Linked DNA regions of Phyllobacterium zundukense. The protein of the gene in region 3 interacts with the protein of the main gene of each other region in a pairwise test. Links are inferred from orthologs where the notes say so. Each region holds a gene or a part of one and is shown on either strand. Other genes may lie near its edges.

The links.
Region 1: the proteins of dnaE (region 3) and BLM14_RS15565 interact in binary tests that used the Escherichia coli proteins (3 or more experiments, as listed by UniProt). The link is inferred for Phyllobacterium zundukense from one-to-one orthologs.
Region 2: the proteins of dnaE (region 3) and BLM14_RS26910 interact in binary tests that used the Escherichia coli proteins (3 or more experiments, as listed by UniProt). The link is inferred for Phyllobacterium zundukense from one-to-one orthologs.

The regions. Positions count from the first base shown.
Region 1 is NZ_CP017940.1:3,103,435-3,106,492, forward strand. The notes cover bases 113-3,018. They hold BLM14_RS15565 (DNA polymerase III subunit gamma/tau), read right to left. Parts: upstream 2,519-3,018; coding sequence 707-2,518; downstream 113-706. Other genes in these bases: recR (recombination mediator RecR), read right to left, coding at 113-203; BLM14_RS15560 (YbaB/EbfC family nucleoid-associated protein), read right to left, coding at 365-688; BLM14_RS15575 (HIT domain-containing protein), read left to right, coding at 2,804-3,018. In the rest of the region: more of recR, read right to left, coding at 1-112; more of BLM14_RS15575, read left to right, coding at 3,019-3,058. UniProt on the Escherichia coli protein: Part of the beta sliding clamp loading complex, which hydrolyzes ATP to load the beta clamp onto primed DNA to form the DNA replication pre-initiation complex.
Region 2 is NZ_CP017943.1:259,154-262,274, forward strand. What follows is about bases 125-3,093. They hold BLM14_RS26910 (pyridoxal phosphate-dependent aminotransferase), read left to right. Parts: upstream 125-974; coding sequence 975-2,213; downstream 2,214-3,093. Other genes in these bases: BLM14_RS26905 (LysR family transcriptional regulator), read left to right, coding at 125-851; BLM14_RS26915 (isocitrate lyase/phosphoenolpyruvate mutase family protein), read left to right, coding at 2,188-3,060. Outside these bases: more of BLM14_RS26905, read left to right, coding at 1-124. UniProt on the Escherichia coli protein: Shows aminotransferase activity with methionine and histidine as substrates, and to a lesser extent also with phenylalanine.
Region 3 is NZ_CP017940.1:2,069,359-2,073,530, forward strand. The notes cover bases 1-4,020. They hold dnaE (DNA polymerase III subunit alpha), read right to left. Parts: upstream 3,702-4,020; coding sequence 201-3,701; downstream 1-200. Other genes in these bases: BLM14_RS10400 (DNA polymerase IV), read left to right, coding at 1-77. Also shown: BLM14_RS10410 (ABC transporter ATP-binding protein), read right to left, coding at 4,094-4,172. UniProt on the Escherichia coli protein: DNA polymerase III is a complex, multichain enzyme responsible for most of the replicative synthesis in bacteria. This DNA polymerase also exhibits 3' to 5' exonuclease activity. The alpha chain is the DNA polymerase catalytic subunit.

The DNA.
Region 1 (3,058 bases), 1.0 Mb from region 3 along the record:
GTATCGACATTGCCGCAGGTCGAGCAGATGCGCACCTTTTCGGCAGCATCCTGCATGGCCGAACCCAGTGGAATCAGCAGTGCCTCTTTTTTCTTGATGAGATGCAGGGCCGCCCGACGGGCGGAACGCGGCCCGAGCCCCGGCACTTTGGCCAGCAGCTGGATCAGGCGTTCAATTTCAGGACCGGCGATTCGCTTCGACATGTCGCCTTTTTATCTCCCCCCTTGCGGGGGAGAAAGCGATTTCAGCATCTTGGCTCTTGCCAAGTGCTAGAAATCGCAAGAGAGGGGATAGTGAGCCACATATCCAGCAGAATCCCCTCTCTTGGGCTTTCTAAGGATTTAGCAAAGAAGCCGCCTAAGCGTCAAAACGGCAGCTTGAAACCGGGCGGTATGGGCAATCCGGCGGTCAGCGCCTGCGTCTTCTCGGCCATGATCGCCTCGACTTTCGCCTTGGCCTCATTGTGCGCGGCGATGATCAGGTCTTCGATGACTTCGATGTCATCTTCCTTGAACAGCGACGGATCGATGGTCAATGCCGTCAGCGCACCCTTACCGGAGAGCTTGACGGTGACGAGACCGCCGCCCGCATGCCCTTCCGCCTCGAGCGCAGCAATTTCTTCCTGCATCGCCGCCATCTTGGCCTGCATTTCCTTGGCCTGTTTCATCATGCCCATTATGTCACGCATGGAAAAAACTCCTGTTCGTCAGTCATCTTCTTCGACGGGCGCGAGCGCATCATCGCCCAGCACGCCGCCGTTCGTCATTTCGCCGTCAGTTTGCCCGGCGGGTGTCGCGATGCGCACATTGATGATCTTGGCGCCGGGAAATTTCGACAGGATCGCCGCCACATCCGGATCGGCGCGAGCATCGCTCAACAGCGAGTTACGTTTTGCCGTTTCGGTTTCATTGATCGTGGCACTGCCCTGCTCACGCGACAGTGAGACCATCCAGCGGATGCCCGTCCAGTCGCTCAGCTTCTGTGACAGGTCGGTCAAAAGCGTCTTTGGCGCATTGTCGGTCAAGTTGATCTCAAGCCGTCCAGGCTTGAGGCTGACAAGGCGCACGCAGTTCTTGACCATGATCTTGAACTGCATGTCGCGCTGCTTTTCGGCCAGCGCAATGATGTCCTCGATGCTGTCCACTGGCACCGCGGGTCCTTCTTCGACCGCTGGCGGTGGCGGAGCGATCGGCTCGGGCCGCGCTGCCGGTTCCACCAGAAGCATGGTGGCGCCGCCATTGGAGCTGACCGAGCCGCGCGACGATGCCACCGCATCGGTAGCGCGCGCCATGGGTGCGCCACCATTCCCGGGGCGCGGTCCGTCGGCGCGCGGCGCTTGCGGCAAGAGCGATCCGCCATCCTCCAGTGATTTCAACGCTTCATCAAGCGTCGGCAGGTCGGCGGCGTGAGCCAGCCGGATCAGCAGCATTTCTGCCGCCTGAACCGGGCGGCTGGAATTATCGACCTCGGTAATACCTTTCAGCAGCATTTGCCAGGTACGCGATAGGACCCGGATGGAAAGCTTCCCGGCAAAATCCCTACCGCGTGTGCGCTCGTCTTCCGACAGCGAAATGTCATCGGCGACATCGGGTGTGAAACGGATTCGCGTCACCAGATGGTTGAAATCGGCAAGATCGGTCAGGACCACACTTGGATCTGCGCCGACATCATACTGCGCCCGGAATTCCCGCAGGGCCGTAGCGACATCACCGCGCATCAGCATCTCGAACAGATCGATGATGCGGGCGCGGTCAGCAAGTCCAAGCATGGAGCGGACTGCGTCCGCATCGACAGTGCCCGCACCGTGGGCAATGGCCTGATCGAATATTGACAGTGAATCGCGCACGGACCCCTCGCCTGCCCGGGCGATCATGCTCAGCGACGCATCGTCTACGGTGATCGCTTCCAACTCGGCGATCTTCTTCAGGTGGCGGATCAAAACGCTGGTGTCGATACGGCGCAAGTCGAAGCGCTGGCAGCGCGACAGGACCGTGATAGGAACCTTGCGTATTTCCGTTGTGGCAAAGATGAATTTGACGTGCGGTGGCGGCTCTTCCAGCGTCTTCAACAGACCGTTGAAGGCCTGATTGGAGAGCATGTGCACTTCATCGATGATGTAGACCTTGTAGCGCGCCGACACCGGGCGGTAGCGCACCTGTTCGATAATCTCGCGTATATCGTCGATACCGGTATGGGAGGCGGCATCCATCTCGATCACATCGACGTGCCGCCCTTCCATGATCGCCTGGCAATGTTCGCCGGGCACAGACAGGTCGATCGTGGGCTTGTCGATTTCCGCGGTCTTGTAATTGAGCGCGCGGGCCAGAATGCGGGCCGTGGTGGTCTTGCCGACACCGCGTACACCGGTCAGCATCCACGCCTGCGCGATGCGCCCGGTCTCGAATGCATTGGTCAGCGTGCGGACCATCGGCTCCTGGCCGATCAGATCATCAAAATTCTGCGGGCGATATTTGCGGGCGAGCACGCGATAGGCGCTGTCTGCCGTTTTGGTGTCCATCGCGTTTGATTCCGCTCCTGCATTAACTTCTCGCGTGCGTCACAAGTTTGGACCGCCATGCACCGCAGCGTCAATGCCGCTTGACGGCTTTGACACAGGCCAGGTGACAAAGAAGAAGGGTGGGAGGCTGGCACGGCGACCCGTGCCTGGCTCGTTGGGGCTGCTTCCTTCCGGACCTGACCCGGTTGGCGAGTGGCTCGTCCACCACCAACCTCCCGAGGCTCATATCGTCAATTCAGACGCAAAAAGCAAGCGGGACAGCGAAAAAACTGTTATCTAGGATGAATCATGACTTTTACGCTCGATAGTAAGCTTGCAGCTGACACATATTCCATTGCAAGGCTAGGCCTCTGCGATCTGCGCCTGATGAATGACCGCCGCTGGCCCTGGCTCATCTTGGTGCCCCAACGCCCCGGAATCTGCGAGATTCATGAATTGACCCCGCTGGATCAGACAATGCTGACTTTCGAGACGGGGATTGCGGCACAGGCTCTGAAATCTGTGGTTAATTGCGAAAAGATCAATACAGGCGCGCTCGGC
Region 2 (3,121 bases), on a different replicon or contig from region 3:
ACAACAGCGTCACGCGGGCATCGAAGACGCTTGGCATCACCCAGAGCTCGGTCAGCCGCCATCTTGCGGTGCTGGAGGAGTATTTCGGGGCAAAGCTGATCGAACGGCGCGGCCGCCAGAGCCAGTTGACGGACTTCGGACGACTATTCGCCGATGCCGTGGCCGAGCCGCTCGATACGATCCTCTTCACCGCAAAGCGGATGCGTCGCAGCGACAGGACGGACGCCAATCGTCTCGTCGTGCGGACGTCGCTTTCCACCTTCGCCTATACGGTCCTGATCCCCAATTTGCGCGAATTCTCCAAAGAAATGGGCGGCGTCACGGTCGACGTCATCAGCACGTTGTCCGCACCCGCTTCGACCGACAGCTTCGACGTGCTGTTGACCCGAGACCTGATGTTGACCGAGCCAGCCGACCGCTGGGACGTCCATGACGAGCAACTCGTCTGCGTCGGTGCCCCGGACTGTGTCGCCGGCCGCGGCCTCAAGGCCTTGCGGAGCACCTCGGTAATTGCAGTGACATCCCGGCCCGACATCCTGCCGACCTGGCTGCGCGGAATGGACCTGAAGACGTCCGATATCACCTCAGGCGCCCGTTACGATCATCACTATCTCGCCCTGCCGGCGGTCACCACCGGGCAAAGCCTGTTGGTGACGCCGCACATCGTCGTCGCGGAGCTGATCAGACAGGGCCTTCTGGAAGTGCTTGCCGGGTCACGCGCGCCAAGCGGCATGCAGTACCGTGCCTATGCGATCGATCGCAGCGACAACCCGGATGTCGCCCGCGCCTTCTGCCGTTGGCTCACCCGGCTTTGCCGCAAAATGACGGAGGAAGACGTCCCAGCCAAATAGTCGCGCTTCTGATTCCATCGGGAAATGCGATCGTTATGCCCGCTTTGTGCGATGCCGCAATTGGCGCGTTGCGGTTACCTTAGCTAGTTCTGGGTCAAACCCGGTGTTTCGAGGAGAGTTGCATTGTCACTCATCGCCAAAAGACTACAAGCCGTCCGTCCCTCTCAAACCAAGGCCATGACCGCCGCCGCCGCTGCCCTGAAGGAAAAGGGAATCGATGTCATTACGCTTAGCCAGGGCGAACCGGATTTTGATACGCCCGACGTGGTGCAAAGAGCTGGAATAGCTGCCATTCGTGAGGGCAAGACGCGTTACACGCCTGTCGCCGGCGTCAAGCAGCTGCGTGAGGCGATCCGTCAGAAGCTCCTGCGCGACAACAGCCTCGACTACGACATCGACGCTATCACCGTCGGCTGCGGCGCCAAGCAAGTGGTCTTCAATGCGCTCTTCGCCAGTCTCGATCCGGGCGACGAGGTCGTCATCCCGACACCCTGCTGGGTGTCGTATCCCGACATGGTGCGGCTTGCCGGTGGCGAGCCGGTTCTCGTTGCCTGCCACGAACGTTTCGGCTTCAAACTGAAGGCGGAAGATCTGGAGGCGGCGATCACGCCGCGCACCAAGTGGCTGATGCTGAACTCGCCCAACAATCCGACCGGTGCGGTCTATTCCAAGGCCGAGCTTGCTGCGCTGGCCGTCGTTCTGCGCCGCCCCAGTCAGGTGCACGTGCTTGCCGACGATATCTACGAGAAGCTCGTTTATGGCGTGCGTTTCGCCACGATGGCCGAGGCAGCACCTGACCTGATCGACCGGACGCTGACGGTCAACGGCGTTTCCAAATCCAGCGCCATGACCGGATGGCGCCTCGGCTACGGCGCCGGGCCGAAGGATCTGATCAAGGCGATGAACACGATCCAGGGTCAGACCTCGTCCCACACCAGCTCGATCTCGCAATATGCGGCGATCGAGGCGATCGGCGGCAACCAGGACTACATCGACGATTTCGTCTCGAGCTTCCGCAAGCGCCGCGATCTCGTGGTCGAAAAGATCAACGAGGCACAAGGACTCAAATGCCGCACCCCGGACGGCGCCTTCTATGTCTTCGTCAATTGCGCCGGCGTGATTGGCAGCACCACCCCTCAGGGCAAGGTGATCGAGACCGATACGGATTTTGCCCTGTACTTGCTGGAGCATTTCGGCGTCGCCGTGGTGCCGGGCAGCGGCTTCATGGCCTCGCCCTATATCCGCATTTCCTATGCAGCGTCGGTCGAAGAGCTGCAGCACGCCTGCGGCCGCATCCTTGCCGCGTGCGAAGCCCTTTCCGAAAGTGAGAAGATCTATGAGCAAAGCAAAGCAACTGCGTGACCGCATGGCCGAACGCGGCCTCGTTCACATCATGGCGGCCCACAGCCCGCTGTCCGCCATCCTCGCCGAAGAGGCCGGCTTCGACGGTCTCTGGGCTTCCGGCTTCGAACTTTCGGCGCTCTACGGACTTGCCGATATGAGCCTGATCACGATGACCCAGCATCTCGATATGCTGCGGGCGATCGCCGGTCAGTCCTCGCTGCCGATCGTCGCCGATATCGATACGGGCTACGGCAACGCATTGAACGTGATCCATGCCATCCGCGAATACGAAAAGGCGGGCACGGCCGCCGTCGTGATCGAGGACAAGACCTTTCCGAAGGTCACCAGCCTGGCCGCCGATGGCCGCCAGGAACTGCTGCGCATCGAGGAATTCCAGGGCAAGATCGAAGCTGCGGTCTCCACCCGCAGCGATCCGGATTTCCTCGTCATTGCCCGCACGGAAGCCCTGATTGCGGGCCTCGGCGAAGAGGAAGCGCTGAAGCGCGGCATGGCATATGCCGAGGCCGGCGCGGACATGGTTCTGATCCACTCGAAAAAGAAGGACCCGGCCGAGATCGAGAGTTTTTCCCGCGCCTGGAAGGGCATCGTCCCGCTCGTCATTGTTCCGAACGCTTATCCGGAACTCAACGCCACGCGTATCCGCGCGCTCGGCAACATCAAGATGACGATCTACGGCAATTATGGTATCCGCGCCGCGACGACTGCGATGCAGGATGCTTTCCGGCGGATCATCGCCGATGGCGGCGTGCAGAACGTGCACAAGGACATCGTGCCCGTCGAAGAGATCTTCCGGCTTCAGAAGATGGACGAGGTCAAGGCCGACGAAAAGCGGTTCCTGAGATAGGTAGGGACGATGCGGCTAAAGCCCGCCGCCAATTCCGATCGACGACGTAGGTTTCTCCGGA
Region 3 (4,172 bases):
ACCACGCTGTGGAAACTGGTTACACGTTCGGGAAGATACAATCCCGAACCAAGAATGTGCCGGATGAAATCGAATGAAATGGAATTGGAACAGTTTCAGCCGAATTCGGTCAAAAACAGCACGAGAATTCGTCAATTTGGTATGAGAATCTCAATTTTGGATTGCAATTTAGATGTAACAGGTTGATCGCCGCTGCCTTCTCACCCCATTTCGACTTCGACAATTCCGGGAATGGCTTTCATTGCGCTGGCGACCTGCGGTCCGACGCGATAACGGTTCGGCAACTCGATTTCGACCTCGGTCGCGCCATTCTCCTTGATCAGGATGAGGCTCACCACCTGGCCATCGTTCTGCGGCGCCAGATAGGGCGTAATGGCGCTCAGGGGCTCGCTGGAGCGCATATAGAGCCGCAATGCCTTCTGCATGCGTGTCGCCTCATCTTCAAGCGACTGGGCCGTCTGGATGCGCAGACTGATGCCTTCCGGCCGGTCTTCGGCACCGACCGTAACAACCACTGACCTGCCCGGCTCCAGCAAATCGCGGAACTGCGCCAGGGCTTCCGAGAAGAGCACTGCTTCAAATTGCCCTGAAGAATCAGAGAATTGGATGATTCCCATCTTGTTGCCAGTCTTGGTCTTGCGCTCCTGCTTCGCCGTGATGGTACCGGCCAGGCGCCCGGCATTGGCGCCACGTTTGACCGCCGCCTGAAACTCGGCCCAGGTTTGCACGCGCATCTTTTCCAGGATCGGCCGGTACTCATCGAGCGGATGTGCCGAAAGATAAAAGCCGGCTGCTTCAAACTCGCGCCGCAGCTTTTCCGCCGAGAGCCAAGGGGCCGCTGCTGGCAGTTGCAGCGTCTGCGTCCCGCCTGCGGCCATGCCACCAAAAATATCGGCTTGACCGCTGACGCTGTCTTCCTGCGTGCGCTGTGCATGACCGATGATACGATCGAGACCGGCAATCAGCGCCGGACGCTCGCGTCCGAAACAATCGAAGGCGCCAGCATTTATCAGGCTTTCGAAGACGCGCCGGTTGACGACTCGCGGGTCGATCCGCTCACAAAAATCTTCCAGACTGGCATAGGGCGTCGCGCCGCGCTTCTCGACTATATGGTCGACTGCGGCCTCACCGACGCCCTTGATGGCTGCCAGCGAATAGAAGATCCGGTTCTCGCCAACCTCGAAGAGACGATAGGACGTATTCACCGATGGCGTGACCACCTCGATACCAAGCCGCACCGCTTCGCGGCGGAAATCATTCAGCTTGTCCGTGTTTGACATGTCGTATGTCATTGATGCAGCAAGGAATTCAACCGGGTAGTGCGCCTTCATATAGGCGGTCTGAAACGACACGATTGCATAGGCCGCGGCGTGCGATTTGTTGAAGCCGTAGTCGGCGAATTTCGCAAGAAGGTCGAAAATGAAGTTGGCTTGCGGCTTGGTCACGCCGCGTTCGACGGCACCGTCGACAAAACGCACCCGCTGCATGTCCATTTCGGCGCGGATCTTCTTGCCCATGGCGCGGCGCAGCAGATCGGCTTCACCCAGCGTATAGCCGGACATTTCCTGCGCGATCTGCATCACCTGTTCCTGATAGATGATGACGCCCTGGGTTTCCTTGACAAGATGGTCGATCTTCGGATGGATCGACGCCATCTCCTCATCGCCATTCTTGCGCGCATTGTAGGTCGGGATATTCTCCATCGGACCCGGCCGATAGAGCGCGACGAGCGCGATGATGTCCTCGATGCGGTCCGGTCGCATGCCAATCAGGGCTTTGCGCATGCCGGTGCTTTCCACCTGGAACACGCCGACCGTTTCGCCGCGCGAAAGCATCTCGTAGGTAGGCTTGTCATCGAATGGCAGATTGGAAAGGTCCACGGTAATGCCGCGCCGCTTGACAAGATTGACGGCGGTCTGAAGGACGGTAAGCGTCTTGAGTCCGAGGAAGTCGAACTTAACCAGCCCCGCCTCTTCCACCATTTTCATGTTGAACTGCGTAACCGGCATATCCGAACGCGGATCGCGGTACATCGGCACCAGTTCCGACAAGGGCCGGTCGCCGATCACGATGCCCGCCGCATGGGTCGAGGCGTGGCGATACAGCCCTTCCAGCTTGAGCGAGATATCGAGCAGCCGTTCGACCACCGGCTCCTTGTCGCGCTCCTCGCGCAGGCGTGGCTCGTCCTCGATCGCCTTGGACAGTGTTACCGGGTTGGCGGGATTGGCCGGGACCATCTTGGTCAGGCGGTCGACCTGGCCATAGGGCATTTCCAGCACGCGTCCGACGTCGCGCAGGACGGCTCGCGCCTGCAGGGTACCGAACGTAATGATCTGTGCCACCTGATCGCGGCCATACTTGCCCTGAACGTAACGTATGACCTCATCACGCCGCTCCTGACAGAAGTCGATGTCAAAGTCAGGCATCGAAACGCGATCTGGATTGAGGAAGCGCTCGAACAGCAGCGAGAACCGGAGGGGATCGACGTCGGTAATGGTCAACGCATAGGCAACGAGCGAACCCGCGCCGGAACCACGACCAGGACCCACAGGAATATCATGGGCTTTCGCCCATTTGATGAAGTCGGAAACGATGAGGAAGTATCCCGGATATTTCATTCGGGTAATGATGGAAATCTCGTATTCGAGACGTGTCGCATATTCCTCGCGGGTGTGGGCGCCAGCGAGCCCTAGGGTCTCAATGCGCTGCGCGAGACCTTCCCTCGCCTGCCGTGCCAATTCGTCCGCTTCGGCCTGCAACGCCGCCTCTGGATCGCCACTCTCACCGGTAAAGCGCGGCAGGATCGGCGCGCGATTCTTTGGATAGTAGGAGCAGCGCAGCGCAATCTCGACGGTGTTCTCCACCGCCTCCGGCAGATCGGCAAACAGGTCCACCATCTCATCTTCGCTCTTGAGATAGTGATCCGGCGTCAGACGCCGCCGGTCGTCGATCGAAAGGAGCGAACCGGCGGCAATTGCCAGCAAGGCATCGTGAGCCTCGTAATCGGCGCTCTTGGAGAAAAATACATCATTGGTGGCAACGAGCGGCAGTTCAAGCTCATAGGCGAGTTCAACCTGCGTTGCCTCGAGAGCGCGATCATAGCCTCGATGGCGCTGCAACTCGACATAGAGCCGGTCACCAAACAGCGCTTTCAAACCGATCAGTCGCTGCCGCGCGCGGTCGATGCGATCATCCTTGATCGCCTTGGCGATGGCACCTTCCGGACCGCCCGACAGGGCAATGATGCCGTCAGTTCGGCCAGGCAACCAATTCGATGTGATGTGGACCGGATCGCCGGCGGGCGTTTCCAGATAGGCACGGCTGACAAGGCGAACGAGATTGGCATAGCCCTCCTCGGTCGCCGCAAGCAACACAAGCGGCGCCAGACCAAGCGCCTCGCGCCGGTTAGCACTACGGCTTTCCTCTGCCTGATCGTGGAAGGCGATATCGAGTTGGCAACCAATAATAGGCTGCAGCCCCGCCTTCGATCCCTTTTGCGCGAATTCAAGGGCACCGAAAAGATTGTTGGTATCGGTAATCGCGATCGCCGGCGCCTTGTTCGACACCGCGAGATCAATCACCTTTGCGACCTGCAAGGCGCCTTCAAGCAGCGAGTATGCGGAATGAACCCTCAGGTGAACGAAGCGCAGCGCCTGTTTTGTCGCGTTGCTTTCGCCGCCGTTGCTCTGCCCGTCTGCCAATTTTTCATCTCCGAAGACTTGAACGGAGAAACCGATTCACCGCGCCGTCATAGTCCGACATGCGCGATGATGTGTCCACCTGATTTGAAGATTTGGCCGGCTTCAACAGTGGACAGAAGCCGGGATCGTCAGCCCTGAAACTCTGAAGCCGACGATCCCGATATTCTTTCAGATTGCGCTGACCCACATTGCGAAAGTCGCAATGAACAGGCTGACTGTAACGAATGACATAACGTCCTGGAAAAGTTCGCTCATCGGTAAAACCCTTCGTCGTTGTCTCTATGTCTATGTTTTGTTCTATTTTTGTTCTAAAGTCAAGCGTACCAAAGCGCCTATCGGCGCTATGGTTTTTGAAATATTAATGGAAGGAAAATGAAAAGGGCGCGAATCGATCAGAGGCTGGTGATCTTGCCGTCCTTGAGCGTCACGCGCCGGTCCATGCGGCGCGCGAGTTCGAAATTGTGGGTTGCG